4 regions of the Shinella yambaruensis genome follow, and region 1 is predicted to be linked to each of the others. Evidence: predicted binding sites of a transcription regulator. Region 1 holds the regulator's gene; each other region holds the start of a gene.
The links. Region 1 encodes PhoB, which activates phosphate uptake and scavenging genes when phosphate is short. Its sites were predicted from a motif close to TGTCATNNANCTGTCAT; they were not measured.

Region 1 (7,833 bases):
GAGGATGCGCGTGCCACCGCATCCGGCATGGCCGCCGTCTCCGCCGCGATCCTCTGCCAGCTCAAGGCCGGCGACCATATCGTCGCTGCCCGCGCGCTCTTCGGCTCCTGCCGCTGGGTGGTCGAGACGCTCGCGCCGAAATACGGCATCGAATGCACGCTGATCGACGGCCGCGACCTCTCCAACTGGGAAAAGGCGATCCGGAAGAACACCAAGGTCTTCTTCCTCGAAAGCCCGACAAACCCGACGCTGGAAGTGATCGACATCGCCGGCGTCGCACGGCTCGCCAACCAGATCGGCGCCAAGGTCGTCGTCGACAACGTCTTCGCGACGCCGCTCTTCCAGAAGCCGCTGGAGCTCGGCGCGCATGTCGTCGTCTATTCGGCGACGAAGCATATCGACGGCCAGGGCCGCTGCCTCGGCGGCGTGGTGCTGTCGGACAAGGCGTGGATCGACGAGAACCTGCACGACTATTTCCGCCACACGGGCCCGGCCATGTCGCCGTTCAACGCCTGGACGCTGCTGAAGGGCATCGAGACGCTGCCGCTGCGCGTCAAGCAGCAGACGGAGAATGCCAGCCGCATCGCGGACTTCCTCGCCGACCGGACGGAGGTCGCCCGCGTGATCTATCCGGGTCGCAAGGACCATCCGCAGGCCGATATCATCTCCAAGCAGATGTCGGGCGGCTCGACGCTCGTCTGCTTCGAGCTGAAGGGCGGCAAGGACGCGGCTTTTGCGCTGCAGGACGCGCTTGAGGTGGTGAAGATCTCCAACAATCTCGGCGATGCCAAGAGCCTCATCACCCATCCGGCAACGACGACGCACAAGAACCTGACGGACGAGGCACGCGCCGAGCTCGGCATTTCGGCCGGCACCGTGCGCTTTTCGGCCGGCATAGAGGACAGCGAAGACCTCATCGAGGATTTTGCCCGCGCGCTCTCCAGGATCAGGGCCTGAGCCCTTCGCCCCATCGCTGGACAAATGCGGAAGCACCGGCCGAGGAGGCCGGTGCTTTCTTTGCTTATCCTTGACGAAACCACATTCGTGTAGAATAGCAGAAGCTAATCAGTTCAAGGCTTGCCCATGTATCGTGCGCTGACCCGCGACATCGAAGTGACCGTAGAGCCGTACTATCTGGCCGACCAGTCCGATCCCGACGACAGCCGCTATGTGTGGGGATACCGGGTGGTCATCGCGAACCATTCCGACGTCGCCGTGCGGCTGATGACACGCTACTGGCACATTACCGACCAGAACGGCCAGGTCGACGAGGTGAACGGCCATGGCGTGATCGGCGAGCAGCCGGTGCTGCGCCCCGGCGACACCTACGAATATTCCTCCGGCTGCCCGCTCGAAACGCCCTCGGGCATCATGTTCGGCCGCTATCGCATGGAAGCGGAAAACGGTGAGGCGTTCGATGTGGCGATACCGGCCTTTTCGCTGGATACGCCGGGGCAGGCGCGCACGCTGAACTAGGCGCGGAGAAGATCGCCCCTCATCCGGCCTGCCGGCCACCTTCTCCCCGCAGGCGGGGAGAAGGGACCAAGCCGCCTTGTTTTCCTGAAATCAAGACCGTGAATAAAGGATGAAACTTCGCATCCTTCCCTTCTCCCCGCTTGCGGGGAGAAGGTGGCGGCAGCCGGATGAGGGGCGAGCGTCCCTACTGCGGCAGGACTTCCGCCGCCTCGAAGCGGTAGGTCGTCGAGCAGAACTCGCAGGTGACCGCGATCTCGCCCTTGTCGTCCGCCGTGTGCGCGATCTCCTCCGCGCTGAGACCGGAAAGAACGCCCTTCAGCTTCTCGCGCGAACAGGAGCAGCGGTCGAAGACCTGCTGCGGCTGGTAGACGCGCACGCCCCGCTCGTGGAAGAGGCGGAACAGGAGCCGTTCGGTGCCGACATTGGGATCCGTCAGCTCGTCGGCATCGATCGTCTCGACCATGGCTTTGGCTTCGGCCCAGTTGTCATCATCGGCGATCTTGTGGCCGGCTTCCTCGCCGTCGCCGCCCGGAAGGTCCGCCTGGCGCATGCGCTCCGGCGCCTGCGGCAGGAACTGCGCGACCATGCCGCCCGCACGCCAGCGATGGCGCGCCTTGCCGGCGGCATCGCGGTCGTAGAGCTCGGCGACGCCGAGGCGCACCTTGGTCGGGATCTGCTCCGACTGGCGGAAATAGACGCCGGCGATCTCTTCCAGCGTATGGCCGTCGAGCGGCACGATGCCCTGGTAGCGCTGGGTATGGGCGCCCTGGTCGATGGTGAAGGCGAGGATGCCCTTGCCCAGAAGCTCGTGCGGCTCCGTCGCGCCGACCGAAATCGCGGCGTCGAGCGCGGCCTGGTCGAAGCGAGCATAGGCGCGCACGTTCTCCGGCGCGGCGAAATCGGCCACCAGCAGGTCGACGGGGCCGTCGCCCTTGGTCTGGACGATCAGCTTGCCCTCGAACTTCAGCGAGGTGCCGAGCAGCACGGTCAGCGTGATCGCCTCGGCGAGCAGCCGGGCAACGGGCGCGGGATAGTCGTGCCGGCCGAGAATGCCGTCGAGCATCGGGCCGAGCTGCACGGCGCGGCCGCGCACGTCGAGACCCTCCACCTGGAACGGCAGGACATGATCATCGCCGGCAAAGCCGGGTTCACCGAGTTTCAGGGCATTTTCCGCCATCATCATCATTCTGCTCCTTGCACGCTTCGGCGCCGCCGAGGCCATGGGCCCGGCCTGCTTCCGACAGGCGTTCTACCGTGATACCGCGCTCGCTCCTACCCGATCATTCCATACCGGACGGGCATGCGCCAGAGAAAGCGCCTTGCGGCGCCCGGACTGCTGATAACGTCCGCAAACCTCTCCTCCGTCACGGTCGGGTCTGACCCGACCATCCACGGCCGCGGGTGCCGTGTGGATCCCCGGGTCAAGCCCGAGGATGACGACAGAGAGTGGGCGATGCTTATCAGCAAACCAGGCGCCTCGCGGCGCTCCGTGATGGCCCCTAGATCGTGTTGCCGGGGGCGCTTTTCAAGGTCGGCGTCAGACGGCCCCGAAGCACCAGGCGAGGATCGACTTCTGCGCGTGGAGACGGTTCTCCGCCTCGTCGAAGACCACGGATTGCGGGCCGTCGATCACCTCGTCGGTCACTTCCTCGCCGCGGTGGGCGGGCAGGCAGTGCATGAAGAGCGCATCCTTGTTAGCGCGCGCCATCAGCTGCTTGTTGACCTGGTAGGGCTGGAAGATGTTGTGGCCGCGGGCGCGGTGCTCCTGGTTCATCGAGACCCAGCAGTCCGTGACGATGAGATCGACACCATCGACGATCGCCTCCGGATCATGCCCGAGCAAGATGTCGCCGCCGTTGTCGCGCGCCCAATTCAGGATCTTGTCGTCGGGCTCCGAGCCCATCGGCACGGCCATCTTCATCTTGTAGCCGAAGCGGGCGGACCCCTCGACGAAGGAATGCAGCACATTGTTGCCGTCGCCCGTCCAGGCGAAGGTCTTGCCCCTGGTGGAGCCGCGATGCTCCTCGAAGGTCATGATGTCGGCCATGATCTGGCAGGGATGCGTCAGGTCGGTCAGGGCGTTGATGACGGGCACGGTGGCGTGCTCGGCAAGCTCCAGCAGGCGGGCATGGTCCGTCGTGCGGATCATGATGGCATCGACATAGCGCGAGAGGACCTTGGCCGTGTCGCCGATCGTCTCGGCGCGGCCGAGCTGCATTTCCGTGCCCGACAGGAACAGCGTCTCGCCGCCGAGCTGGCGCATGCCGACGTCGAAGGAGACGCGCGTGCGGGTGGAAGGCTTCTCGAAGATCATCGCGAGCATCTTGCCGGCGAGCGGCTTGGCTTCGGTGCCGGCCTTGCTGGCGGCCTTGCGCGTGTGCGCATCGTCCATGATGACGCGGAGATCGCTTTCCGAAACGGCGGAAAGGTCGAGAAAATGCTTGGCCATGATATGTCCTGTCTGTCCGTTCGCTGCTTACGCGGCCTTGGCGGCCGTCAGCTTTTCCGCCGCCCGCTCGATGCGGGCAAGCCCCTCGCGCGCCTCTTCGGCGGTCACGGTCAATGGCGGCAGCAGCCGCAGTACGTTGTCGCCCGCCGGCACGGCCAGCAGGTTTTCCGCCCGCACGCCCTTCAGCAGGTCGGCGACCGGGATCTTCGCCTTGATGCCGAGCATCAGGCCCTCGCCGCGAATGTCCTCGATGACGTCGGGGAAACGGTCCTTCAGCGCGGCCAGCCCCTGGCGGAAGACGAGCGCGACGTCGCGCACATGCTCGAGGAAACCGTCTTCCAGCACCACGTCGAGCACGGCATTGCCGACGGCCATGGCGAGCGGGTTGCCGCCATAGGTGGAGCCGTGCGTGCCGGCGACCATGCCGGCCGCCGCCTCGTTCGTGGCAAGGCACGCGCCGAGCGGGAAGCCGCCGCCGATGCCCTTGGCGATCGCCATGATGTCGGGCGTGACCCCTGCCCATTCATGGGCGAAGAGGCGCCCCGTGCGGCCGACACCGGTCTGCACCTCATCCAGGATGAGCAGCAGGCCGTATTCGTCGCAGAGCTGGCGCAGCTCCTGCATGAACTCCTTCGACACCGGGCGCAGCCCGCCCTCGCCCTGCACCGGCTCGATCAGGATGCCCGCCGTTTCCTCGGTGATCGCATCCTTGACGGCCGCGATATCGCCGAAGGGAACCTTGAGGAAGCCCGGCGCCTTGGGGCCGAAGCCCTCGATATACTTCTCCTGACCGCCGGCGGCGATCGTCGCGATCGTGCGGCCGTGGAAGGCGCCTTCGAAGGTGATGATGTGGTACTTGCCGGCATGACCCTTGGCGAAATGGTAGCGCCGCGCCGTCTTGATCGCACATTCCAGCGCCTCGGCGCCCGAATTGGTGAAGAACACCTTGTCGGCGAAGGTTGCCTCCGTCAGCCGGCGGCCAAGGCTTTCCTGGCCCGGAACCTCGTAGAGGTTCGACAGGTGCCAGACCTTGTCGGCCTGGTCCTTCAGCGCGGCGACGAGATGGGGATGTGCATGGCCCAGCGAATTGACGGCGACGCCGGCGGCAAAATCGAGATATCGCTCGCCATCCTCGGTGATCAGCCACACGCCCTCCCCGCGCGTGAACCTGAGCGGCGCACGCATATAGGTTTCATAGAGCGGCGCGACATCGGCCATGCACGGATCCTCCGAAAAGAGATGCGGAAAAACAGGAATGCGGCTTGACTTTTCCGGGCTTCAGAAAAACCAAAAGCCGCCTTTCGGCGGCATGCCGCACTATCGGCATTTCCCATTGGGATGTCAACAAAATCGCGCCCGAAATGGCGCTGAACATCCCGCAAGGTGAGGATTCGCGGCACGCACGGAAGGTGTCTCTATCGAGTCACACCCGACCAGCAAGTTGGGGAAAACTCCGAAATCGATTCGCCCGGATTCCGGCGACTCTTGTCACAGAGTCCACCGGTCTCTAGGTTGAAGACCAATTACTAGACTGCATGCGGCGGAACTAGTCACCAAAAGAGTTAGGGCGTTCAGGTTCCGGACCCGTCCGGAACACGACGAGGGATTCCCGCATCCTGGGCGCCGAGCGGAGACGAAAACATGAACTGGACAGACGAGCGCGTCGAGAAACTCAAGAAACTCTGGAGCGAGGGCTTGAGCGCGAGCCAGATCGCGGCGCAGCTCGGCGGCGTCAGCCGCAACGCAGTCATCGGCAAGGTGCACCGGCTGAACCTGCCCGGCCGCGCCAAGGCCGGCGGCACGCAGGCCGCGGCACGCCCGAAGCGCCCGGCCCCGGCGACGCCGCGCCCGTCGAATTTCACGGCCCGTCCGGTCACCACCCGTGCCGTCGCCCGGCCGGCCGGCAACACCATCCCCAAGGAAGAGATCGATTTCGAGACGCAGGCCGAGCAGCTCCCGGTTCCGGCCAACGGCAACAACGTGGTCGTGCCGATGTCGCGCCGGCTGGAGCTGACCCAGCTCACCGAACGCACCTGCAAATGGCCGATCGGCGACCCGCTCAACGACGACTTCCACTTCTGCGGCAACGAGTCCCCGGACAACTCGCCCTACTGCACCTACCACCAGCGCCTCGCCTACCAGCCCTCGGCCGAGCGCCGGCGGATGCGGTAACGTTTCCCACGGCAGGACATGCGATGCGGGCCCGAAAGGGTCCGTTTTCGTTTGCGGCGCAGGATAGCCCCTCATCCGCCGGCCCCGCACAAACGCAAACAGGCCCCTGAGGGCCCATTTCCGTCCTTGGGAGGAATCCCGTTCGCTCAGGCCTCCAGTGAATAGCCCGCGCCGCGCACGGTGCGGATGACGTCCTGCATGTTGGCGAAGTTGAGCGCCTTGCGCAGGCGCCCCACATGCACGTCGACGGTGCGTTCGTCGACATAGATGTCGTGGCCCCAGACGCCATCGAGAAGCTGCGAGCGCGAGAAGACGCGGCCGGGCGAGGTCATCAGGAATTCCAGGAGACGGAACTCCGTCGGGCCGAGGCGGACCTCGCGGGTGCGGCGGTGGACGCGGTGTGTCTCGCGGTCGAGCTCGATGTCGCCGCAACGCAGCACCGTCGAGACAACCTCGGGCTTGGCCCGGCGCAGCATCGCCCGCACGCGGGCGACGAGTTCCGGCGTCGAGAAGGGCTTGACCACATAGTCGTCCGCGCCGGTGGCAAGGCCGCGCACGCGCTCGCTCTCCTCGCCGCGCGCCGTCAGCATGATGATCGGCAGGCGCTCGGTTTCCGGACGCTGGCGCAGGCGCCGGCACAGTTCGATGCCGGAGACGCCGGGCAGCATCCAGTCGAGGATGAGGAGGTCCGGCATGCGCTCCTGCAAGCGCATCTCGGCCTCGTCACCGGAGAGGATCGTATCGACCTCGAAACCTTCCGCTTCCAGATTGTAACGCAGGAGGACGCTGAGAGCCTCCTCGTCTTCCACGACGGCAATTCTGGGCACCATGAAGCGAATCCTGCTCTCTTTACTCGGACGCGTCGGCGACGCCGGCCGCGACGACGGAGGTCGAGGTATCGTCCTTAGGACGCTCGCCCTCCGGCTGCGAGCCGGTCGCCATGTAGTAGATGGTTTCGGCGATGTTGGTCGCATGGTCGCCGATGCGCTCGATGTTCTTGGCGCAGAACAGGAGATGCGTGCAGGGCGTGATGTTGCGCGGGTCTTCCATCATGTAGGTGAGGAGCTCGCGGAACAACGAGGTATAGATCGCATCGATCTCGTCGTCGCGCTCGCGGATGGCCTTGGCCTTCTCGATCGAGCGGGTGGCGTAGACGTCGAGCACTTCCTTGAGCTGCATCAGCGCGAGCTCGGCGAGGTGCTCGAGGCCGCGGGCCAGCTTGCGCGGCATGCCGGAGCTCTGGACGGCGATGACGCGCTTGGCGGTGTTCTTGCCGAGGTCGCCGACGCGCTCCAGCTCGGCGGCGATGCGGATCGCCCCCATGATCTCGCGCAGGTCCGCCGCCATCGGCTGGCGCTTGGCGATGGTGACGATCGCCTTGTCGTTGATCTGGCGTTCGGCGGTGTCGAGGATGACGTCCTCGGAGATGACCTTCTGGGCCAGCGCGGCATCCGTCGTGACGAGCGCTCGGACGGAATCGGCCACCATCTGCTCGGCCGTGCCGCCCATTTCGGAGATGCGGCGGGAAAGGTATTTCAGTTCTTCGTCGTAGATGGAGACGATATGGCTCGATGACATGGCTTTGTCCTTAATGCACTCGGGGTTCAGGGGTTCAGCGTCAGCCGTTAGCCGTCAGCCGAAGCGGCCCATGATGTAGTCCTGCGTGCGCTGGTCATCCGGATTGGTGAACATCTTGTCGGTGTCGTTCTCCTCGACGAGGTTGCCGAGGTGGAACA
Region 2 (7,833 bases), 2.0 Mb from region 1:
TCACGACCGGCGTGGCGCTGCCCGGCGCCGAGACGAAGCAGGCGGCAAAGCCGCTGCCGCGCGTCACCGGCCCGCGCTACTACACCTACAAGGCGGACGCCCTGAAGCGCGTCGCCGTCGATACGCTCGCCGACCCGGTCGTCACCAGCTCCATTTCGGCCGATGTCGCGCCGGCCGGCGATGCGGGCGTGCGCGCCGCCTTCTCCACCGTCGACGTGCGTGCGACGCCGGATGCCGCCAAGGCGGTCGAGACCTTCTACGGCACGCAGAGGAAATTCGTCTGGATCGACGGCACCGGCATCAACGACAAGGCGAAGACCGCCATCGCGGTGCTGGCCGATGCGGCGTCCGTGGGCCTCGACCCCTGGGACTATGCGGTCAAGATTCCGGCGGAAAGCTTCGACGGCGCCGCCATGAATGCGCGCTACAGCGAGCTCGCCGCCTTCGAGGTCGGCCTTTCCGCCGCCGTCGCCACCTATGTGCAGGACGCCGTGCGCGGCCGCATCGATCCGAACCGGATTTCCGGCTACCACGACTTCAAGCGCAAGGAGGTCAACCTCGTCGCGGCGCTGAAGAACGTGGCGATGAGCAGCAATGTCAGGGGCTATCTCGAAAGCCGCTCGCCGGCGAGCGGCGATTTCCGGGCGCTGAAGGCGGAGCTCGCCAAGCTGAGGGCCGAGACGTCGGGCGAGGACCGCGTCGTCATCGCCGAGGACACGCTGCTGAAGCCGGGCCAGAGCAACCCGGAGCTTGCCAATGTCGTCAAGGGCATCGTCAAGCACGGCTCGGATGCGCTGAAGACCGATCATTCGCTTGCCATCGCCACCTACAAGGACACGCCGGAATACACGCCCGAGTTGGTCGCGCTCGTCGAGGCCTTCCAGAAGGAGAACGGGCTGAAGCCGGACGGCGTCGTCGGCAAGGCATCGATCCGCAAGCTCACGGGCGGCGATTCGGTCGCCGACAAGATCGCCAAGCTGGAAGTGGCGCTGGAACAGGCGCGCTGGCTGCCGGTCGATCTCGGCGTCCGCCACGTCTTCATCAACCAGCCGGCCTTCCAGGTCTATTACCATGAGGACGGCGCGGAGAAGTTCTCGATGCGCACGGTGGTCGGCTCGAAATCGAACCAGACCTATTTCTTCGAGGACAAGGTGCAGACCGTCGAGGTGAACCCCTATTGGGGCGTGCCGCAGTCGATCATCATCAACGAGATGCTGCCGAAGCTCCGGAACGATCCGTCCTATCTCGACCGCATGGGCTACGAGGTTGCCGTCGGCGGCCGCGCGGTGGCCTCGTCCTCGGTCAACTGGTACGGATCGACCGCCGGCGTTTCCGTTCGCCAGCCGCCGAGCGGCGACAATGCGCTGGGGGAACTGAAGATCCTGTTCCCGAACAGCCATGCCATCTACATGCACGACACGCCGTCGAAGAGCTTCTTCAAGAGGGACATGCGGGCGTTGAGCCATGGCTGCGTGCGCCTTGCCGAGCCCCGCAAGATGGCGGCCGCCGTGCTGGGCATCAGCGAGGCGGAGGTCGGCAAGGAAATCGCTGCCGGCCGCAACAAGGCGCTGAACGTCAAGGCGGATATCCCGATCTACATCGCCTATTTCACCGCCTGGCCGAACAAGGACGGCGTGGTCGAGTATTTCGACGACGTTTATGACCGCGACAGCTACATGCGCAAGGCCTTTGCCGCCACGCAGAAGGCGCGGCAGGCGGAGGGCTGACCGAGCCCTCCGCTTCAACTCAGCGGATCCTTCCCGGGAATGGAATGCGAGGCGCCCTCTTCGGGCGCCTCTTTCGTTCAGCGATCGTCCTGAAAGCCGATTGGCCGGGAAATCAGGAGCCTGCCGCCATCAGCTCCGCATGGGAATTGAAGAAGCGCTCGAGACCGTACTGCTTGCCGAACATGATGTCGTGCTGCAGGAAGCGGAAGTCGCGCACCAGCGGGTCGATCGTCTTCTTGCGCGCCCAGCCGGCCGTGCCGTTGCCCTTGGCGTCGATCAGCATGTAGCGGTCGATGACGCGCAGCTTGTCGTGCACCGCGCCGAGGAAGCCGGTGTAGTAGGGATGCTCGAAGCCGGCTTCCTTGAGGATGTAGTAGGACAGGAAGGCCGGGCTGATCGTGCCGATCTCCTTTTGCGCGCCGGATTTGTTCGACCAGATGACGAGCGGGGTCTCGTGCTCCTTCTTCATCTGCTCGGGAGACCCCTTGCGCGAGGCGGTGATGCCCTTCATGTAGCCGGAATTCCTGTAGACCGTGTTGAGCGGCGGAAGATGGTCGCCGAAGACGACGATGATCGTCTCGCGGTCGCGTTCCTTCGCCCAGTCCATCAGCATCTTCAGGCTGCTGTCGGCTTCCTTGACGCCCTGGGCGTAGCTTGCCAGCATGCGGTTGTCGCGGGCGTCGAGCCTGCCGTCGACCTTGATGTCGGTCTTCGCGTAGCGGCCGTCGTCATAGGGGCCGTGGCCCTGCAGGGTGACGGTGAAGAAGAAGAACGGGTCATCCTGCATGTCCGCCTGGCGGATGAGCTCCTTCGTCAGCGCCTCGTCGGAGGTGAAGTTGCCGCGCTTTTCCAGCGGAGGCATCTTCTCGACGTCCTTGAAGGTCTCGAAGCCGAAGGCCTTGTAGACGCTCGTGCGGTTCCAGAACCAGCCGGAGAACGGGTGGATGGCGCGCGCGGTATAGCCTTCCGCCCGGAAGAAGGTGGCGAGCGAAGGGATCGGCTTGCGCACATATTGCTGGTAGGGGATCGAGCCCATCGGCAGGAAGGCGTTGGAAAAGCCCGTCAGCGCCTCGAACTCGACATTGGCGGTCAGCCCGCCGAATTCCGGGGAGAAGACGCCGCCGCCCTGGTTCTCGCGGATCACCGGCATCGGGTCGGCCGAGAGCTTCACGCTTTCAAGGCGTGTCGGGTCCCACAGCGATTCGCTCATGACGACGATGACGTCAGGCTTGCCGCGGTGGCTCGTGCCGACCGGCATGGGCTTTGACGGGATCTTGTCGATCGCCTCGGTCATGTAGCCGGCAGGAGTCTGCACGTTGGCCATCGGCAGGTTGATGGCGAACGCCATGACGAAGCCGTTGTGGCGATAGTTCTCCGCCTGGTCCCACATGATCGGGAAGACCTTCAGCCGGTCGCGGACCCAGGAGAACTCGTTGTAGTCCATGACGGAGACGAAGCCGGCCAGAAGCGGCAGCGCGACGGCAAGCCGCGTCAGGCGCTCCTTCTTCGTCAGCGGCCGGAAACGGCGCCAGGCGAAGACCCAGAGGCTGACGAGGCCGACGACCGAGGCGAGGACGGCGAGCGCGAGAAGGGCGGCCGTCCACGGCCGGTCCTGCACCAGCACCGGCATCAGCTCCAGGATCTGGCGGCCGAAGAGCAGGTCCGTCGGATAGAGCGGATCGGTGAGGAAGACCTGCTTCTGCTGGGAGATCACGCCCATCAGCACGACGAGCGGCGAGACGAGCAGGACGGCCTTGTGCTGGCGGCCGATCAGTGCGTCGATGGCGAGGTAGAGCAGGAAGAAGACGCCGGTCGTCGTCCAGGCCGGCTGTCCGGGATTGGTGAAATAACTCCATGTCTGGTCGAGCGAGCCGCGCGTGACGAATTCGACGACGACGACGGTGAGGAGCGCGAGAAGCCCGGAAACGGCAAGCGAACGCAGGACGGCGAGCGCCTTGGCGTGACGCGCGAAGAAGCCTGCCTCGGCGGCGATCTCTTCGTTTGCATTGATCGCCACGGTGGCGGAGGTGAGCAGGGCCAAGGCCGTCTCCAGATTTCATGAAAGTTTCGTGTATCTGTCATACGGTTGTCATCTTGAACAGGAGATGAACGTTTTCTGCAACGTTCTTCCCCTGTTTTGGTTCCTGCGTCGCAGGGCTGCGGTGGCGCGCCGAACCCCTTGAAAACCGGACATTTCCGCCGAAAGCGCCGGCAAAGGTTCCGCCCTTCATTCCCAAAACGCCCGTCATGCTCTAAAGAGCTTGTCGACCGTTCGAGAGTGCGACAGCGACGCGCGGCCGCAGGCTCGGGCACCAGCAGGAGATGGGTCCGCAGACATGACTTCCGATCAAGACATGACCTCAGATCAGGGCAGGGCGACGCTGCGCATCGCGGTTGCGCAATTGAACCCGACCGTCGGCGACGTCGCCGGAAACCTCGCCAAGGCGCGCGCCGCCCGCGAGGACGCCGCCCGGCAGGGCGCCGACCTGCTGCTCCTGACCGAACTCTTCATCTCCGGCTATCCGCCGGAAGACCTCGTGCTGAAGCCCGCCTTCCTGAAGGCCTGCCGGCGCGCCGTCGACGATCTCGCTGCCGATACCGCCAGGGGCGGCCCCGGCGTCATCATCGGCTTTCCAAGGCAGGACGAGACGGGGCGCTACAACGCGGTCGCCGTCATCGACGGCGGCAAGGTGATCGCGGTGCGCGACAAGGTGGACCTGCCGAACTACGGCGAATTCGACGAAAAGCGCGTCTTCGACCAGGGCGCGATGCCGGGTCCTGTCAATTTCCGCGGCGTGCGCCTCGGCATCCCGATCTGCGAGGACATCTGGGGCGATCTCGGCGTCTGCGAGACGCTGGCCGAGAGCGGCGCGGAAATCCTGCTGTCGCCGAACGGCTCGCCCTACTATCGCGGCAAGGTCGACATCCGCCACCAGGTCGCCCTGAAGCAGGTCATCGAGACCGGCCTGCCGCTCATCTACGCCAACCAGCTCGGCGGCCAGGACGAGCTGGTCTTCGACGGCGCCAGCTTCGCCTTCAACGCCGACAAGTCGCTCGCCTTCCAGATGAGCCAGTTCGAGGAGACGATCGCGCTGACCACCTGGAAGAAGCGTGCGGACGGCTGGGTCTGCGACGGCGGGCCGACGTCGCGCATTCCCGAGAAGGAGGAAGCGGACTACCGTGCGTGCCTGCTCGGCTTTCGCGACTACGTCAACAAGAACGGCTTCAAGAACGTCGTGCTCGGCCTGTCCGGCGGCATCGATTCGGCGATCTGCGCGGCGATCGCCGTCGACGCGCTCGGCGAGGAGCGGGTGCGCTGCATCATGATGCCCTATCGCTATACGTCGAAGGATTCGCTGAAGGACGCGGCCGATTGCGCCCGGCTGCTCGGCTGCCGCTACGACATCGTGCCGATCGAGGCGCCGGTGACCGGCTTCCTCTCCTCGCTTTCGGAGCTCTTCGAGGGCACCGAGGAAGGCATTACAGAGGAGAACCTCCAGAGCCGCGCGCGCGGAACCATCCTCATGGCGGTCTCCAACAAGTTCGGCTCGATGGTCGTCACGACCGGCAACAAGTCGGAGATGTCGGTCGGCTATGCGACGCTCTACGGCGACATGAACGGCGGCTTCAACCCGATCAAGGACCTTTACAAGATGCAGGTCTACGCCATTTCGCGCTGGCGCAACGCACATGTGCCGCCGGGCGCGCTCGGGCCGACGGGAGAGGTGATCCCGAAGAACATCATCGACAAGGCACCGTCCGCGGAGCTGCGCCCCAACCAGACCGACCAGGATTCGCTGCCGCCCTATCCGGTGCTCGACGACATCCTCGAATGCCTGGTGGAGCTGGAGATGAGCACCGAGGAGATCGTCGCCCGCGGGCATGACGCGGCGACCGTGCACCGGATCGAGCACCTGCTCTACATCGCCGAATACAAGCGCCGCCAGTCCGCCCCGGGCGTGAAGATCACCAAGAAGAATTTCGGTCGCGACCGGCGCTACCCGATCACCAACCGCTATCGCGACCGGGGGTAGGGCGTGGACGGGCCTGCCGACGCGCCGGCCGCTCGCCCGGCCTTCACCGAGGAGGAAATCCGGCTGATCCGGCTGTGGTCGCTGAGCGACCTTTCGGCCGGACGGCAGCTTTCGGCGCAGATCGCCTATTTCGCGACGCCGGCGGTTTTCGGCCTCTACGGCCTTGCGACCGGCGGCCTCGTCGTCCTCGGCGTCGCCTTCCTCTCCATCCTGCTTCTCCTCGCCTGGGGTTTCGTCACCACCTGGCGCGACCAGCGCAACCTCGTCCTGATGCAGTCGATCTGCCGGAAACTCTCGGCGGGCGAGGAGAGGGAGCCGGCGGGCTTCCCAGATCCGGCCAGCCGGAGTTAAGTTTTCGCTCACCAGCCCGCTTAAGCGAATTTTGCCGTCTGTCAGCTAGCCTTCGTTCAACAAAGCCGGGCAAACCGGCGGGGGACAGGCAGGGAAACAATGACGGGCAAGGCGCAAGGGGGCCGCGCGACGCGGCGACGCGGGGTTGGTTTGGCGATCCGCACGGCGGCGGTGATGATCGTCCTGCTCTTCGGGGCCGCCAATTATCTCGTGCTCGACTATGCGATCGAGCGGGCCGACAGCTTCGTCGCCGAGACGGAGCGCACGCTGGTACGCAACGAGTTCAGCCACCAGATCGACCAGGTGGTGCAGTACCAGAGCCAGATTTCCTTCTGGGACAAGACCTTCGACGAACTGAAGGACGGCATGCCGGGCGATGCCTTCGTGCGTGACCAGATCCGCGACTGGATGTGGGCCGACTTCGGGTTCTCCTGGATGATCTTCACCACGCCGGGCGGCGAGAAGGTGCTCGGCGTCCATCGCGGCGACAAGGTCTCCGAACGCAAGGCACGCGAGAAGCTGCACTGGGTGAGCGACCTCACGCTGAAGGCGGAGCGGGCCTACCGGGAGGCGCTGTCGCCCGACCGCGGCGGCTGGCAGGTCGAGGGTGCCAGGGAGGATCCCGACCTCCTGACGCCGGCGCTGCCGCAAATCCACGTCTCCGGCATGCGCCTCATCGACCGGGTCATGAGCATCGTCGTCGTGCAGGCGGTCATTCCGAAGTCGCTCTACATTCCCGCAAGCCGGATGCAGCCGACGTTGCTGATCACGGTCAAGCCCGTCTCGCAGAAGATGCTTCTGAACACCGAGCGGCGGCTCGGCGTGCACGATCTCGGCTTCACGCCCATCGTGACGCAGGAGCCGGGGCTGGTGATGACGCCGGTCGGCGCCGACACCTACAATCCGATGGTCGCCTCCTGGCGGCCGAACATGCCCGGCACCTTCGTGTGGAAATCGGCGCTGCCGCAGATCGCGATGTTCGTGCTGGTCTTTGCCGGCGTCATGCTCTTCGTCACGCTGCGCTTTTCCGCGCTCGTCAAGGCGCTGCAGCGCAGCGAGGCGCAGAACGCCTTCCTCGCGCGGCACGATCCGCTGACGGGACTGAAGAACCGCAGCGGCTTCGACGAGGAGGTGCGCCGCGCGATCCGCAAGGGCGAGGCTAGGCCCTTCTCGATCCTCGCGCTCGACCTCGACCGGTTCAAGGCCGTCAACGACCGGTACGGCCATGCGGCGGGCGATGCGGTGCTGCAGACCGTCGCCCGGCGCTTTTCCGAGCGCATCGGCACGCTCGGCTCGGTGGCGCGCCTCGGCGGCGACGAGTTTTCCGTGCTGCTCACCGGCGACTTCAGCCGGGAGGCGCTCCTCGATCTCGCCGAAAGCCTCGTGCGGGATGCGCAGACGCCGATCGCGCATGACGGGCAGCTTCTGGCGATCGGCGGCAGCGCGGGCATCGCCCAGTTCCCCGACCACGGCAGCGGCCTGCATGACGTGATGGTGATGGCGGATGCCGCGCTCTATGCGGCCAAGAATGGCGGGCGCAACCGCGCCGTCCATGCGGGCGATATGGGCCGCGATGCGGTTGCCGAGGCCGGCACGGCGCGCGCGGCTTGAGGCCGCTTGTGCTGAAGCTCCCTAGCGCCTTGTTTCCACAGGTTTTCTGGTCAGGGGTCTCTCACATCGCGGCTGACCTTCGGCAAAGGCAATCGGGCCAGCTCGCTTCG
Region 3 (7,833 bases), on a different replicon from region 1:
CGCGATATGGCCGTTGCGGGCGATGTCCTCGTAGAGCTTGACATGCATCAGGCCGTATTCCTCCAGCGCGTGCATCTTGCGCGTCTCGGTCTCGCGCGGCTCGAGGAAGCGCAGCGGTTCGGGGATCGGCACCTGGTAGACCAGCGTCTGCCCGGCCGTCAGCCTCTCCTCGGGAATGCGGTGGCGCGTCTGGATGATCGTCGCCTCCCGCGTCTTCGTCGTCACCGCCACATTGGCGACCTTCTGGAAGAAGGCGCGGATGGAGACGGCGTTGGTGGTGTCGTCCGCCCCCTGGTCGATGACCTTCAGCACATCCTTCGGCCCGAGGATCGCCGCCGTCACCTGCACGCCGCCGGTACCCCAGCCATAGGGCATCGGCATTTCGCGCGAGGCGAAGGGCACCTGGTAGCCGGGAATGGCGATCGCCTTCAGGATCGCCCGGCGGATCATGCGTTTCGTCTGTTCGTCGAGATAGGCGAAATTGTAGGTCGCCAGCTCTGCGGTGCTCATTCTGCGGCCTCCGGAAGATCGTTGTTCTGCGCGGCCTCGTATTCGCGCCGCATGCGGCGCACGAGATCGAGTTCGGCCTGGAAATCCACGTAATGCGGCAGCTTCAGGTGCTCGACGAAGCCGGTCGCCTGCACGTTGTCGGAATGGGAGATGACGAATTCCTCGTCCTGTGCCGGGGCGACGATATCCTCGCCGAATTCCTCCGCGCGCAGCGCCCTGTCGACCAGCGACATGGCCATGGCCTTGCGCTCGCTCTGGCCGAAGACGAGGCCGTAGCCGCGGGTGAACTGCGGCGGGTTCTTCGCCGAACCCTTGAACTGGGCGATCATCTGGCACTCCGTCACCTGGATGCGGCCGAGCGAGACGGCAAAGCCGAGTTCCGGCATGCCCAGTTCCACCTCGACCTCGCCGATGCGCACCTCGCCGACGAAGGGATGGGTGCGGGCATAACCGCGCTGCGTGGAATAGCCGAGCGCCAGCAGAAAGCCCTCGTCGCCGCGGGCGAGCGCCTGCAGGCGCAGGTCCCGCGCCATCGGGAATTCCAGCGGCTCGCGCGTCAGGTCGCCGGCGACATGGCCGTCCGGCAGGCTGCCGTCATCCTCGACGAGGCCTTCACCGGCCAGGATGTCGGAGACGCGCATGACCGGCTCGCCGGCCTCCTCGCGCTCCAGCGGCGCCTCCACCGCTTCGTCCGTCAAAAGCGAGGGATCGAGCAGGCGGTGCGTATAGTCGAAGGTCGGCCCGAGGAGCTGGCCGCCCGGCAAATCCTTGTAGGTGGCCGAGACGCGGCGCTCGACGATCATATCGCCGGTCTCCACGGGTTTCGAATAGCCGAAGCGCGGCAGCGTGGTGCGATAGGCGCGCAGGATGAAGATCGCCTCGATCATGTCGCCACGGGCCTGGCGGACGGCGAGCGCCGCGAGCGCCCGGTCATAGAGCGATGCTTCCGCCATCACGCGGTCGACGGCGAGGCCGAGCTGGGCGACGATCTGCTCGATGCCGATGGCCGGCAGCGAGCGGTCACCGCGACGGCGGTCGGCGAGAAGGCGGTGGGCGTTGGAGATGGCGGCTTCGCCACCCTTGACGGCAACGTACATGGTCTCACGCCTCCTTCACGCGAAGCACGGTGGTGCGCGGCAGGCAGAGGATTTCTTCGCCCGCAACAAGGATCAGATCGACGCCGCGCGGAAAATTCTGCCGGTTCTCCGACCAGAAATGCGGGAACATGTCGGAAAGACCCACTGGCGCGATCTCCGCCTCGGTGCGGATGCCCGGCCCCTTCAGCACGAGCGGCCGTCCGCCCTCGAAGGAAGCGATCTCGACCACGAGCGTCGTCGAACGATCCGGATATTCCTGCGTGCCCTGGGCGAAGAGGCTGGGATTGGGCAGCATGGCGTCCTTTTCCACGAAGGCGAAGCGTGCGTTCTGCCGCTCTTCGGTCACCGGCGCGCCGGCATTGAAGGCGAGCCAGCCCGGCAGCGCCGAACGGGAAAGCGCCGGGGTGAGCCAGACGGCGGTATCGTGGTCGCAGAGCGTCAGCGCGATGGCGCCGGCCGTCGCATTCAGCGGCGCGGGCGGCACGACGGTCGCATCGATGCGGCCGATCGTGCCCGGCCGGGCCATGCAGTCCATCAGCGTGCGGAAGGCGGCCTGCGCCTCGAACACCGGCTCCTTGAAACCGCCGGCAAAGGCGAGCGTATCCAATGTCATCAGTCCTCTCCGCGAACCATGGTGAAGAAATCGACGCGCGTGGCGGCCGTCTGGCGTGCCTTTTCCGCATCCTCGCCGGCGATGCGCGCGGCGACGGCGTCAAGCAGCGCCGCCACCTCGGCCCTGCGGGCCGGCTGCTGGAAGAGCGCATCGAAGATCGCCGCGAGCCGCGCTTTCGTGCCATCCGTGCCGAGCGCCTGGCCGTGGCCGACCGTGCCGTCGTCGAGGCGGACGCTTGCGCGGGTCACCGTCGCTTCGCCGAGATTGAACGGCGCGCCACCGCCGCCGATGCGTCCGCGCACCATGACGAGCCCCGTTTCCGGGCCGCGCACGGGCTGGGCGGCCGGCTTGTCGTCGAGCGCGTCGAACGCCGCCTGCAATTCGGCCCGGCTCGCCTTCGCGAGCAGGCTCATCGCCGTCTGCCGTTCACCCGCCTCGGCGGTCTCGGCGGATTTCTGAATGGATGCCATTGCCTCATCTCCAAATGTCTATTAATCTAGACAACCGAACATCTTGAGTTTCGTCTTAATCGGCGGGAATGACAAGGGTGTGACAGTGTGATGTGACAAGGGGTTTCGCGGGGGCGGAAATGGTGGAACGGCAATCGGGCGTGGCGCTCTGGCGGCAGATCGCGGATCTCATGCGCCTGGCGATCAACAATGGCGACTTCGACGAGACCGGCATGATGCCGCCGGAAATGGCGCTGGCCGCCCGCTTCGGCGTGAACCGGCACACGGTGCGCAGCGCCATGGCGGCGCTTGCGGAAGAGGGCATCGTCCGGCCGATCCAGGGCATCGGCACGCGCATCGAACGGCGCGACCGGCTGCGCTTCCCGATTTCCCGCCGCACCCGCTTCTCGCAGGGCCTCGGCAACCAGACGCGCAATCTGGAAGGCCGGCTGCTCGCGGCCGCAACGGAGGCCGCGCCCGCCGCCGTCGCCGCGGCGCTCGGCCTTGCGCCCGGCGCCCCCTGCGTGCGGCTTGAAACGGTGAACAGCGCCGACAGGCGCCCGGTCTCCTGCGGGACGCACTATTTCCCGGCCGATCGCTTTACCGGGATCGACGCGGCCTACAACAGGACGCGCTCCATCACCGCCTCCTTCCAGGAGCTCGGCGTGTCCGACTATGTGCGCCGATCGACCGAGATATCCGCCGTCCATGCCGAAGGCGACGACATCCGCCACCTGAAGCTCTCGCCCGGCGCGATCATCCTCGTGGCGACGGCGGTCAACACCGACCTCGACGGCGTTCCGATCCAGTTCTCGCGCACGCGCTTTGCCGCCGACCGGGTCAAGCTGACGGTGGAGCCGGAACCGGACGCGGCTGCTTCCGGCAGCAAAGGATGAAACGGCGGTAAAGCAGCGTGCGCAGCCTGTTGCGCAGGTCCGCCGTGCGGCGCTGGGCCTTTGCGATGGGCGCATGCGAGCCGATCGTCATGTCGCGGAATCCTGCCGCCGCCAGCAGCGGCAGCACGCGCTCGACGGTCAACCCCTCGCCGAAGGGCAGCCGCTCCATGATGTCGGCATGGCGCGCGCTCATCGCCCCGTCATAGTGGGGATCGGCGCCGACGACCCTGTCGATGACGGCGATGGCCCGGCTCGCCAGCCGGCCGAGCCGGGTCGGCGCGGCCCAGTCGCCGTCGAAGAACAGAAGCGTGCCGCCGGGCTTCAGCATGCGGTGCCATTCCGCAAAGGCCTCGGCCGGCGTCGTCAGCGTCCAGACGAGATGGCGGCAGACGATCGCATCGTAGCTCTCGTCCGGCTCCATCGGATTTTCCGCATCGGCGAGCAGGAAGCGAAGCCCCCTCGCCCCGGCATGTTTTTTCCGCGCCACCGCCAGCATCGCCTCGGAGAAATCGAGCGCCGTCACCTCATGGCCGAGGGAGAGAAGGAGACGCGTCACCTCCCCCGTGCCGCAAGCAAGCTCCAGCACGCGGCGCGGTTCAGGACCGAGGTTTTCGCGGATCGCCGCCGCCCAGGCGTCGAATTCCGGCCCGTCGGGAATACGATGGCCGAAGGCAAGGTCGAATGTTTCGGAGCGCCGCGACCAGTAGTCGCGAATGTCCTCCTTGAGGTGGCTGTTGGCGCGGGGGCCGTGCATCACCGCCCCTCGCCGGCATCGATGCGGGCAAAGATGTCATCGAAGCGCGGCCGAGCGCGGGCCGGCACCTCGACCTTGCGGATCGCCTCCGTCAGCTCCGCTTCACCGACCTTGACCAGCATGACCATGCCCATGCCGAAATGCGGCGAGCATTTGATGCCGTAGTAACCCGGCTGGTCGAAGGTCACCTCGATCTCCTCGTTGATCTTGCCCTTGAAGCCCGCATAGCCCTCGGGAACCATGCCCTCGATACTCGCGGCATTGTGGCTCTTGTGAGTGGCGATGAACTTGACGCTGTCGCCCGGCTTGATCGCCAGGAAATCCGGCTCGAAGACCATGGAGCCCCGTTCGCCGCGATTGCGCATCTCGACGCGAAACGTTTCGGCGGCGGCGGGAGCGGCATGGAGGAAAGCGGCGAAGGCCGCAGCGAGGAGGAAACGGGTTTTCATCATGCCTCTGCAACGAGCTTGAGTTTGGCGGGCCGCGGTTCCGGCCGGCGATAGCGGATGAAGCAGCCGCCGGCGCTGTCGCGTTCGACATCGACGGTGACGCCGAAGACGTCGGCGAGGCGCTGCGGTTCCAGCACCTTGGCGGGCGTGCCGAGCGCGACGATGCGGCCGCCCTGCATGACGGCGATGCGATCGCAGAACATGGCGGCGTGGTTGAGATCGTGCAGCGCGGCGACGACGGTCAAATCCTGCTCGCGCACCAGCTGGAGCAGGCTGATCTGATGGCCGATGTCGAGGTGGTTTGTCGGCTCGTCGAGAAGGAGGATCGGCGCCTGCTGGGCGAGCGCGCGGGCGATATGCAGCCGCTGGCGCTCGCCGCCGGAGAGCGTGTGCCAGAGCCGGCGGGAAAAGTGCGCCATGTCGACCTCCTCCAGCGCCCGGTCGACGATGGCGTCGTCCGCCCGCGACCAGGGCGTCAGCGCGCCGAGATGGGGCGTGCGGCCGAGTTTGACGGCCTGGCGCGCGGTGATGCGCTCGGTGGTCTCGGCCTGCTGCTCGACGAAGGCGATGCGGCGGGCGATCGCCTGCCGGCCATGGGCGGAAAGCGGTTTGCCGTCGAGCGTCACCGCGCCGGCCTGCGGCCTGCGGATACCGGCCATCAGCGCCATCAGGCTGGTCTTGCCGGAGCCGTTCGGGCCGATGATGCCCAGGAACTCGCCAGGGTGCACGTCGAGCGAGACATCCGACAGGATGGTCGTGCCGCCGGCCGACCAGGAAAGGCCTTTTGCCGAGAGCGTCACAGGGCCGATCTCCTCTGGCTGAGGATGAGCGCGAAGGCCGGTGCGCCGAACAGGGCGGTGATGACGCCGATGGGCAGCACCTGGCCGGGGATGATGATGCGCGACAGCACGTCCGCGGCGATCATGAAGATGGCGCCGATCAGCGCCGAGGCGGGCAGCAGCAGCCCGTGCCGGACGCCGACGAGCATGCGCGCGACATGGGGAATGACGAGGCCGACGAAGCCAATCGAGCCGACCATGCTGACCATGCTGGCGGTCATGACGGCGGAAACGGCGATCAGCACGACATAGACGCGGCGCACCGGAATGCCGAGCGAGGCCGCCGATTCCGTGCCGAACGTGAAGGCATCGAGCGCGCGGGCATGCCAGAGGCAGACGAGAAGGCCGAAAAGCGCGACCGGCACGGCCAGCCCGACATCCGGCCAGCGCACGCCGGAAAGGTTGCCGAGCAGCCAGAACATGATGGCGCGCGCCTGCTCGGCATTGGCCGCCTTGGTGACGATGAAGGAGGTGAGCGCGTTGAAGAGCTGCGACCCGGCGACGCCCGCCAGGATGATCGCGCCCGTGCCGCGGCCGGCGCGCACGGCGAGCGCGCTGACGAAGCCGAAGGCGATGAGCGCGCCGATGAAGGCCCCGATCGGCAGCGTCAGGAGACCGGCGCCGAAGCCGAGGATCGCGATGCTCACCGCCCCTGTCGAGGCGCCGGCGGAAATGCCGAGGATGTAGGGATCGGCCAGCGCATTGCGCAGCAGCGATTGCAGGATGACGCCGGAAAGCGCCAAGGCCGAGCCGCAGCAGGCGGCGACGATCGCGCGGCTCAGCCGGTAGTTCCAGACGATGCCCTCGTCGATCGGCTCAAGCGCATAGCCCGCCTGCCACAGGCGGTTCGCCAGGGTCTTCGCCACGATATCGAGCGGAATGGCCGTCTCGCCCACCGCCGCGCCCACCCCGAGCGCGGCGGCGAGCAGCACGAGCGCCGCGAAGGCGGCACCCGCACGAAGCAGGATGGGGCGATCGGCCGTCACTTTGCGAGGCCAGCCTTCTCGACGGCGTCGGCGAGCACCTCGATGCCTTCGATCGTGCGGATCGTCGGGTTCATCGCCTGGGCGTCCATGTCGACGACATGGCCGTTCTTGACGGCCGGCATGAGGCTGGCGACCGGATCCGACTTCAGGAACTGGTGCTTGACGGCGACATCGTCGGCCGGGAAGCGGCGGCGCTCCATCTTGCCGGCGACGATGATCGTCGGATCGGCCTTGGCGATGGTTTCCCAGCCGACCGTCGGCCATTCCTCGTCGCTCTCGATGACATTCCGGATGCCGAGCGCCGACAGGATGTAGCCCGGCGCGCCGTTGCGGCCGGCGACATAGGGGTCGATGTCGAGTTCGGCGCTGGAGAACCAGAAGACGGCGGAGAGCTTGCCGTCCGCCGAGGCGATCTTCTGGCGCGCCGCCGCCTCGCGGGCCTTGAGGTCGGCGATGACCTTCTCACCTTGTTCCTGAACATCGAAAATCTGCGCCAGCTCGCTGATTTCCTTGTAGATCAGGTCCATGGTGAAGACGGTCTTGCGCACGCCGTCGCCGCCGCCGGAATTGTCCTTGCCGACGCAATCGGCGGGCGAGGTATAGACCGGGATGTTCAGCTCCTCGAACTGTTCCGGCGTCGCGACGATGCCCTCCGGGCCGACATGCCACTGGAACTGCGCCGTCACGAGGTCCGGTTTCTTGGCAACGACGCTCTCGAAGCTCGGGTCGTTGTCGGCAAGGCGCTCGACCTTGGCGTTGACATCCTCGTAACCGGCCAGAACCGGACCGATCCAGACGGCCGTGCCGACCATGCGCTCGCCGACGCCGAGCAGGTAGAGGATTTCCGTCGTGCTTTGGCCGAGCGAGACGGCGCGCTCCGGCGCCTTTTCGAACGTCACGCTGCGGCCGCAGTTTTCCAGCGTCAGCGGATATTGCGTCGCGGCCGCCCGCACGGCGCCCGAGGACAGGACGAGCACGGCGGCGCCGGCCAGCGCGGAAATGAAGGTTGCGGCGCGTGCGGCCGCAGGCAGAGTGGTCATGGGTGTCTCCCGGATGAGTGAAAGCGTGCGGGCTCAGCCGACGCGCCGACAAAGGCGGGTCGATTGCGGTCGGGAGAAAACGAATGGGATTCCGCCGTCGCCGGCAGCCAGGGTCGTCATAGGGTCTCCTGTTCCGGGCATCCCCGCCCGTGACTTGGAAATTGGCTCGACGACGGCAGGTCTCCTGGCTCACGGATATC
Region 4 (7,833 bases), 1.5 Mb from region 1:
CGCCCGAACCGGATGGACCGCGCCGCCGCGCCATCCTTGAGTTTGGACGATGCAAAGGCTATGGCATATCGACGCGACGGTTACCACCCGCCCTGGCCACCATGGCCTCTTCGAGACCAGAACTTGAACGCCACCATCTTCCGATCAGCCATCAACATCGCAGCGATCAGCGGGATCTACCTTTCCGTGGCGATGCTGATCCCGGCACTCATCGACGTCTATTACGGCCACCCCGATTCGGAGGTTTTCTTTCTCTCCGCCTTCATGACCGGCGGTCTCTCGCTCACCACCGCCGCGGCCACGCGCGCCGGCCCGCCGCCGTTCAACAAGCGCATGGGCTTTCTGGTCGTCAACATGCTCTGGCTTTCCGGCAGCATCATCGGCGCCATCCCGCTCTGGCTGTCCTCGCTGGACCTCACCTTCGCGCAGGCCTTCTTCGAATCGGTCTCGGCGATCAGCACGACCGGCTCCACCGTCATCGTCGGCCTCGACCATGCGCCGCCCGGCGTGCTGATGTGGCGCTCGCTGCTGCACTGGCTCGGCGGCATCGGCATCCTCGCGCTCGGCCTCTTCATCATGCCGTATCTGCGCGTCGGCGGCATGTCCTTCTTCAAGCTGGAATCCTCGGACACGGCCGACAAGCCCTTCGCCCGCATCGCAAGCTACACCCGCGCCTTCCTCGCCCTCTATATCGGCATCACCCTGCTGTGCGCCGTGATCTATGCCGCGCTCGGCATGAACCGCTTCGACGCGCTGAACCACGCCATGTCGACGGTCGCGACCGGCGGGCTTTCGACGCACGACGCCTCCTTCGGCTATTTCAAGAGCCTGCCGCTGCTGTGGGCCGCCACCTTCTTCATGACGCTTTCCAGCCTGCCCTTCTCGCTGCTCATCCTCTTCGTCGTGCGCGGACGCATCGATGCCTGGCGCGATCCGCAGATCCGCGTCTTCCTCGGCTATCTCGTGCTCTTCGCGCTCGCGGCCAGCATATTCCAGCGGCTGGAGAATGGTGTCAGCTTCCACGAGGCGCTTGCCCACTCCTTCTTCACGGTCGCCTCCATTCTCTCGACGACCGGCTTTGCCAGCGACGACTATACGCAATGGGGCCATTTCATCGTGGCGCTCGCCTTCGTCGCCACCTTCATGGGCGGCTGTTCAGGCTCCACTTCCGGCGGCCTGAAGGCCTATCGCCTGATCATCCTCTTCAACTTCATCCGCACCGGCCTCTACCGCCTGATCTATCCGGACGGCATTCATGCCGTCCGCTACGGCCCGATGACGGTCGACGCCGATTTCCAGCGCGGCGTCTTCCTGTTCTTCATCACCTATGTGGCGCTCTCCGCGGTAGGGGCGATCGTGCTGGGGCTGATGGGCTATGACGTCCTGACGGCCGTCTCGGCGGCCGCCACCTCGCTGTCGAATGTCGGCCCCGGCATCACGCAGGCGATCGGCCCGGCCGGCACGTTCGCGGTCTTCCACGATGCGGCGCTCTACGTGCTCTCCTTCCTGATGCTGCTCGGCCGCCTCGAAATCCTGACCGTGCTCGTCATCCTGACGCCGCTCTTCTGGAAGAACTGATCGCGCGACGACCTGCGGGCGTTCTTGACTGTTGCCATGCTTCTTCGCATCCTGCCGCCAACCGGCTGGAGGAAGACGGAATGTTCGTGTCGAAGTCCCTGTTGCGCATGACCTTTGTCGCCGCGCTCGCACCCACGCTCGCCCTTGCCGGTCCCCTCGCGGATGCGGCGAAGAAGGCGGAGGAACAGGCCGCGGCCGGCGACACGGTCGGCGCGCACAACACGATCCGCGATGCCTTCGGGGCCTTCGCAGCCACCCTGCCCTTCTCGATCGGCAAGGCCGTCTTCGTTTCGGCCGCGCCGGAGGGCTACGGCATGTATGCGGTGCGACCGGAAGCCAGCTTCAAGGCCGGCGAGGCGCTGATCTCCTATGTCGAGCCGGTCGGCCTCACCTGGCGGCCGGCCGACGGGGGCCTGCTCGAATCGCATTTCACCGTCGACCTGGAACTGCTCGATCCGAAGGGCACGGTGCTCGCCGAGCAGAAGGCCTTCGGCTCCTTCGACTTCAAGGGCAGCGTGCGCAACCAGGAGGTCTTCGCCAAACTGACGCTCAATCTCAGCGGCCCGCCGGTCGGCGACTATGTGCTGCGCTACCGCTTCCGCGATGCCGCAAGCGGCGCGGTCGCGATCAGCGAGCAGCCCTTCAAGATCGTTCCCTGACCGACTTTTCCACAGGCACGCAGAGAATTGTGACAAGCCGGAATCGGCGCTTTCCAGAGGATTGACGGTCAATTATGACAGCCGCATGACAACCCCAGCCACGTAAGGGGCACCCATGCTTTCGCTGTTTCGCAAACTCATGCCGCGCGAGGACCGTTTCTTCGATCTCTTCGAGCAGCATTCCCGCACCGTCGTCGGCGCCGCCGAAGCCCTGCAGTCGCTCCTTGCCGGCGGGCCGGACATGGAAAGACACTGCAACCGCATCGTCGAACTGGAAGACAAGGCCGACGACATCACCCGCGAGGTGCTGCTCGCCGTGCGCCGCAGCTTCATCACGCCCTTCGACCGTGGCGACATCAAGGACCTGATCCAGTCGATGGACGACGCCATCGACATGATGCACAAGACGGTCAAGACCATCCGCCTCTACGAGCAGACGAGCTTCCAGCCCGGCATGCAGGAAATGGGCGAAGCGGTCGTCAAGGCCGCCCATCTTATCGCCGAGGCCATTCCGCTGCTCGACAAGGTGGGCGTGCATGCCGGCCGCCTCAGCACGATCGCCGAAGAGGTAACCCGCGTCGAGGGCCGCTCGGACGAGCTGCACGACCAGGGCCTCAAGGACCTCTTCAGGCAATACGGCAAGACCGACCCGATGGCCTATATCATCGGCAGCGAGATCTATGGCGAGCTCGAGAAGGTCGTCGACCGCTTCGAGGACGTTGCCAATGAAATCAGCGGTATCGTGATCGAGAACGTCTGATGGACGCCACCCTCGCCTTTCCGCTGCTCGTCGGCCTCGTCGGCATCGCGCTGCTGTTCGATTTCCTGAACGGCCTGCACGACGCGGCGAACTCGATCGCCACGATCGTCTCGACGCGCGTGCTGCGCCCGCAATATGCCGTCATGTGGGCGGCATTCTTCAACTTCATCGCCTTCCTGTTCTTCGGCCTGCATGTCGCCGAGACGCTCGGCAAGGGCATCATCGATCCCGGCATCGTCAGCCCGCTCGTCATCTTCGCGGCGCTGATGGGCGCGATCATCTGGAACGTCGTCACCTGGATCTTCGGCATCCCCTCATCCTCCTCGCACGCCCTCATCGGCGGCCTCGTGGGCGCGGGCCTTGCCAAGACAGGCTTCGACGCGGTCGTCTGGAGCGGCCTCATCAAGACGGCGAGCGCCATCTTCCTGTCGCCCGCCATCGGCTTCCTGCTGGCCCTCATCCTCGTGCTCACGGTCTCCTGGCTCTTCGTGCGCCAGACGCCGTTCGCCGTCGACCGCACCTTCCGCGTCATGCAGTTCATCTCGGCCTCGCTCTATTCGCTCGGCCATGGCGGCAACGACGCGCAGAAGACCATGGGCATCATCGCCGTGCTGCTGTTCTCGCAGGGCTATCTCGGCAACGAATTCCACGTGCCCTTCTGGGTGGTCATCACCTGCCAGGCGGCGATGGCGCTGGGCACCCTGATGGGCGGCTGGCGCATCGTCCATACGATGGGCTCCAAGATCACCCGCCTCAACCCGATGCAGGGGTTCTGCGCGGAGACGGGCGGAGCGATCACCCTCTTCGCCGCCACCTGGCTCGGCATCCCGGTCTCGACCACGCACACGATCACCGGCGCGATCATCGGTGTCGGCGCCGCGCGCCGCGTCACTGCCGTGCGCTGGGGCATCGCCGGCAACATCGTCTGGGCCTGGATCATCACGCTGCCGTCCGCCGCCGCGATCTCCGCCCTCTTCTTCCTCGCCATCAACGCCGTCACCGGCTGAGGCGAGCCCAAACGGAAACGGCGGAAGCGTTGCCGCTCCCGCCGTTCCGGTCATGCCGTTTTCAATTACGGATCAGAAAAGATCAGATGCGTGGACCGGCTGGCCCAGATCGTGCGCCGCTGCGAAGTGGAACGCATCGGCGCCCGCCGCATCCGAGGCATCCTCAATGGCAAAGGGACGGGCGGCGAAGGCGGCCGTGTCGTGGTCGCCGTCGGGAGCCGCCATCTTCTTGAAGACGAACGCGTCGGCGCCGCTGTGATCGTCGTCCGCCGGCTCGCCCGCCTTCTTCACGCTGGTGAACTTGAGCTGGATCTTGCTGAAGAGTTCGGCCGTCTTCGACGAATCGAAGAGATACTTGTCGGATTTGTCGTAATAGCTGCCGAAGGCCTTGAGGTTGATCTTGGCCGTGCCGATCACGTCACCGTCACCGTCCACCGCCTTGAACGTCACCACATCGCCGGAAATCTTCGTCGAGGTGATGGTCATCTTTTCGGTGCCGAGGGCGTAAACCAGCTTGAACTTGCTGAAATCCCCATCCTTCTCAAGGTTGAGGCTGTAGTTCATCTTCGTATTGAAGCTGTCGGTGTAGGTCGCCTTGATGGTAAGGCCGGCCTTCGTCTGCGCCGTGGAATAGGCCAGCTTGCTGCTATAGCCCTCGGCCTCGATCTTCAGACTCAGGCTCGTCGTGGTCTTGCCGACCTTCATCAGGATGTCGGTCTTGCTGTCGCCGAAGCTGCTGTCGACTTCAACGGTGGCCTTCAGGGTCGTGGCGGTCTTGCTGAACTTGGTCAGCGTAACCGTAAAATCACCGACGCCGCTGAGCGAACCGTAGGTCTTCTGGAGATAGGCCTTCGTCAGGTATTTCGGAAATTTCATCTACGCCCCCCAATGGTGCTCCACATTGAAACATTGGGCGCTAAAAAAGCGAAAGTTCTTTTACCTGGCAAGACTTCGCCTATAGATTGCGCCTCTTCGGCGCCGAAGGATGCAACTGTGTTGCAAGACCGGCACAGACCGCCCTGGCATCGGCAGAAAAACGACGGTTTCCGACCGCAGGAGCCACGCAACCGGCGCCGCTCTGTCCTTTCACCGACCGGCTGCGAATCACCGCCACAAAGGACACCCCATGGGTGCCGCATGGTGCGGGCGGCGGGGATCGAACCCGCACAGCCAAGGCCGAGGGATTTTAAGTCCCTTGCGTCTACCAGTTTCGCCACGCCCGCGTGCCCCGCTTTTCGGAAAGTCGAGGAGGTTCGTCAATAGGGCGTCCCGGAAATCTCCGGCCTTTCCCATTTCGGAAAGAGAGCGATGAAGCCGAACCTTCGGATGTTGGACGATCGAGGAACCGGATACCCGCATTTCGCGCGGTTTGCGGGCGGGTACGAAAAGCGGCGCGGCCTTATGCAGGCCGCGCCGCTCTGTTCGGCGACGTTTCAGGAGAACGTCAGGCCGAAAGCTTGGCCGCGATCCTGGCGACATGGGCGCCCTGGAAGCGGGCGGCGTCCAGTTCGATTTCGGACGGCTGGCGCGAGCCGTCGCCGTCGGTGATCGTCGAAGCGCCGTAGGGCGAGCCGCCCTTGACGGCTTCGACGCCCATCTGGCCCTGGAAGGCATAAGGCAGGCCGGCGACGACGAGGCCGTGGTGCAGCAGCGTCGGGATGAAGCCGAGGATGGTCGATTCCTGGCCGCCGTGCTGGGTGGCCGAGGAGGTGAAGACCGAGCCGACCTTGCCGACCAGCTTGCCCTGCGCCCAGAGGCTGCCCGTCTGGTCCCAGAAATTGCGCATCTGCGAGGCGACCGTGCCGAAGCGCGTGCCGGCGCCGACGATGATGGCATCGTAGCTGGCCAGCTCGTCGACGGTGGCGATCTCGGCCTTCTGGTCGAGCTTGAAGTGCGAGGCCTTCGCCACCTCTTCCGGCACCAGCTCCGGAACGCGCTTGACGGTCACCTCGGCCCCGGCCGACTTCACGCCTTCCGCCACGGCATAGGCCATGGCTTCGATATGGCCATAGGCCGAGTAGTAAAGAACCAGTACGTTTGCCATCGTCGTCTCCTGTTTCGATGATGCCTTTCCGCTTGATCGCGGCGTCTCGTTGGATGTAGCACTTCAGGGTGGCGGTCCCCCAGCGGCCGCCCGGTCGACAGACTGTTCACCCGCCATTGACAATGCCGTTCCTTCCGGTCGGCATTTCTGTCCGAACTTCAGAGAGCGCCCATGAGTTCCCGTCCCATCGCCACCGCCGCCATGCTCGCCATCGGCGACGAACTGCTCTCCGGGCGCACCAAGGACAAGAATATCGGCCAGCTCGCCGACGTGCTCTTCCTCGCCGGCATCGATCTCAAGGAGGTGCGCATCGTCGGCGACGACGAGGACGCGATCGTCGAGGCGCTGAATGCGCTGCGCGCGCGCCATACCTATGTCTTCACCTCCGGCGGCATCGGCCCGACCCATGACGACATCACGGCGGATGCCGTGTCGAAGGCCTTCGGCGTGCCCTGCCTCTACGATCCGCTCGCCATGCAGCTGCTCGGCGCGATGTACGAGCGCCGCGGCGTGGAGTTCAACGCGGCGCGCCAGCGCATGGCGCGCATGCCCGAAGGCGCCGTCCATATCGAGAACGCCGTCTCGACGGCACCGGGCTTCCAGATCGGCAATGTCTATGTCATGGCCGGCGTGCCGCAGGTCTTCACCGCCATGCTCGGCACCGTCGTGCCGAGGCTTGAAGGCGGCGTGCCGATGCTGTCGCGCTCCGTCGCCTCGCCCTTCGGCGAGGGCGACATCGGCAGCGCGCTGGCGGAGATCCAGAAGAAGCACCCGGAAACCAGCATCGGCTCCTATCCGCGCTTCAGCGAGAACCGCTTCTCGACGGAAATCGTCATCCGCAGCCGCGAAGACGCTCCGGCGGAAGCGGCCGAACGTGATATACTTCAGATGATTGCCGAAATCGCCGCGGCCAAGGCCGCGTCTTGATCCCGATCAAGGTTTGGCGACACCGGCAGGCGCATGCTTCCAGGGACCCAGAACAGGAGGCCGAAATGACCTACAAGACCATCGTGGCGGTGTTGAGCGCCGCCGAGGACGCCGGCAAGGTGACGGACCATGCGCTCGCGCTTGCGCGCAGCACCGGCGGCCATGTCATCGGCATCCATGCGGAAGCGCCGGTCGTGGTCACGCTGATCGCGCCGATGGAATATCCCGACCCGAACGCCGTGCTCGACCTGCAGGAGCGCGCCCAGCGCCAGTCGCGCGAGGTCGAGCAGGCCTTCAAGTCGCGCTGCGAACGCGACGACATCTCCTATGAATGGCGCCTCTTCACCGGCACCGCCGGTTATGCCTCGGCCGGCGTCATCGACAGTGCCCGCGGCGCCGACATCGTCATTGCCGGCCAGTTCGACCCCGATCTCGACGGCCCGGCGCGCGAGGACATCGAGGACCTGCTCTACGAAAGCGGCCGCCCGGTCTACCTCGTCTCCAACGCCCCGGCCGGTCCCGCGCCGATCGAGCGCGTGCTGCTCGCCTGGAACGGCTCACGCGAAGCGGCCCGCGCCGCCTTCGACGCCCTGCCCTTCCTGACGGGCGCGAAGGAGGTCGAGATCTTTACCGTCGACCCGCCGGAAAACGCCATGCAGTCGCGCGACTTCTGCGGCGCGGAGCTTGCGGCGACGCTCGCCCGCCACGGCGTCAAGACCACGGTCGCCTCCGGCGCCTCCGACGGCCATTCGGTGGCCGAGGTGCTGAACCGGCGCGCGACGGACATCGATGCCGGCCTCATCGTCATGGGCGCCTACAGCCATTCGCGGCTGCGCCAGCGCCTCTTCGGCGGCGTCA

Region 2: a site for PhoB is predicted at 3,804-3,820, ahead of WMC41_RS10440 (LTA synthase family protein). Genes of this name have one in related genera too.
Region 3: a site for PhoB is predicted at 2,759-2,775, ahead of phnF (phosphonate metabolism transcriptional regulator PhnF). Genes of this name have one in related genera too.
Region 4: a site for PhoB is predicted at 2,312-2,328, ahead of WMC41_RS08065 (DUF47 domain-containing protein). Genes of this name have one in related genera too.

Annotation. Positions count from the first base shown of each region.
Region 1 is NZ_CP150638.1:127,892-135,724, reverse strand. It holds gene WMC41_RS00720 (O-succinylhomoserine sulfhydrylase) at 1-957, shown strand, start outside; gene apaG (Co2+/Mg2+ efflux protein ApaG) at 1,084-1,476, shown strand; gene WMC41_RS00710 (Hsp33 family molecular chaperone) at 1,661-2,653, opposite strand; gene argF (ornithine carbamoyltransferase) at 3,014-3,925, opposite strand; gene WMC41_RS00700 (aspartate aminotransferase family protein) at 3,953-5,143, opposite strand; gene WMC41_RS00695 (GcrA family cell cycle regulator) at 5,567-6,097, shown strand; gene phoB (phosphate regulon transcriptional regulator PhoB) at 6,244-6,927, opposite strand; gene phoU (phosphate signaling complex protein PhoU) at 6,947-7,675, opposite strand; gene pstB (phosphate ABC transporter ATP-binding protein PstB) at 7,730-7,833, opposite strand, start outside.
Region 2 is NZ_CP150638.1:2,104,203-2,112,035, reverse strand. It holds gene WMC41_RS10445 (L,D-transpeptidase family protein) at 1-1,727, shown strand, start outside; gene WMC41_RS10440 (LTA synthase family protein) at 1,840-3,768, opposite strand; gene WMC41_RS10435 (NAD+ synthase) at 4,082-5,761, shown strand; gene WMC41_RS10430 (hypothetical protein) at 5,765-6,112, shown strand; gene WMC41_RS10425 (diguanylate cyclase domain-containing protein) at 6,263-7,723, shown strand.
Region 3 is NZ_CP150639.1:624,766-632,598, reverse strand. It holds gene WMC41_RS25330 (alpha-D-ribose 1-methylphosphonate 5-phosphate C-P-lyase PhnJ) at 1-510, opposite strand, end outside; gene WMC41_RS25325 (carbon-phosphorus lyase complex subunit PhnI) at 507-1,607, opposite strand; gene phnH (phosphonate C-P lyase system protein PhnH) at 1,612-2,220, opposite strand; gene phnG (phosphonate C-P lyase system protein PhnG) at 2,220-2,690, opposite strand; gene phnF (phosphonate metabolism transcriptional regulator PhnF) at 2,810-3,565, shown strand; gene WMC41_RS25305 (class I SAM-dependent methyltransferase) at 3,510-4,319, opposite strand; gene WMC41_RS25300 (pseudoazurin) at 4,319-4,771, opposite strand; gene WMC41_RS25295 (ABC transporter ATP-binding protein) at 4,768-5,568, opposite strand; gene WMC41_RS25290 (FecCD family ABC transporter permease) at 5,565-6,593, opposite strand; gene WMC41_RS25285 (ABC transporter substrate-binding protein) at 6,590-7,633, opposite strand; cobalamin riboswitch at 7,791-7,833, opposite strand, start outside.
Region 4 is NZ_CP150638.1:1,627,882-1,635,714, reverse strand. It holds gene WMC41_RS08075 (TrkH family potassium uptake protein) at 124-1,578, shown strand; gene WMC41_RS08070 (hypothetical protein) at 1,659-2,237, shown strand; gene WMC41_RS08065 (DUF47 domain-containing protein) at 2,353-2,997, shown strand; gene WMC41_RS08060 (inorganic phosphate transporter) at 2,997-4,004, shown strand; gene WMC41_RS08055 (hypothetical protein) at 4,077-4,880, opposite strand; tRNA gene WMC41_RS08050 (tRNA-Leu) at 5,143-5,227, opposite strand; gene wrbA (NAD(P)H:quinone oxidoreductase type IV) at 5,449-6,048, opposite strand; gene WMC41_RS08040 (competence/damage-inducible protein A) at 6,220-6,975, shown strand; gene WMC41_RS08035 (universal stress protein) at 7,041-7,833, shown strand, end outside.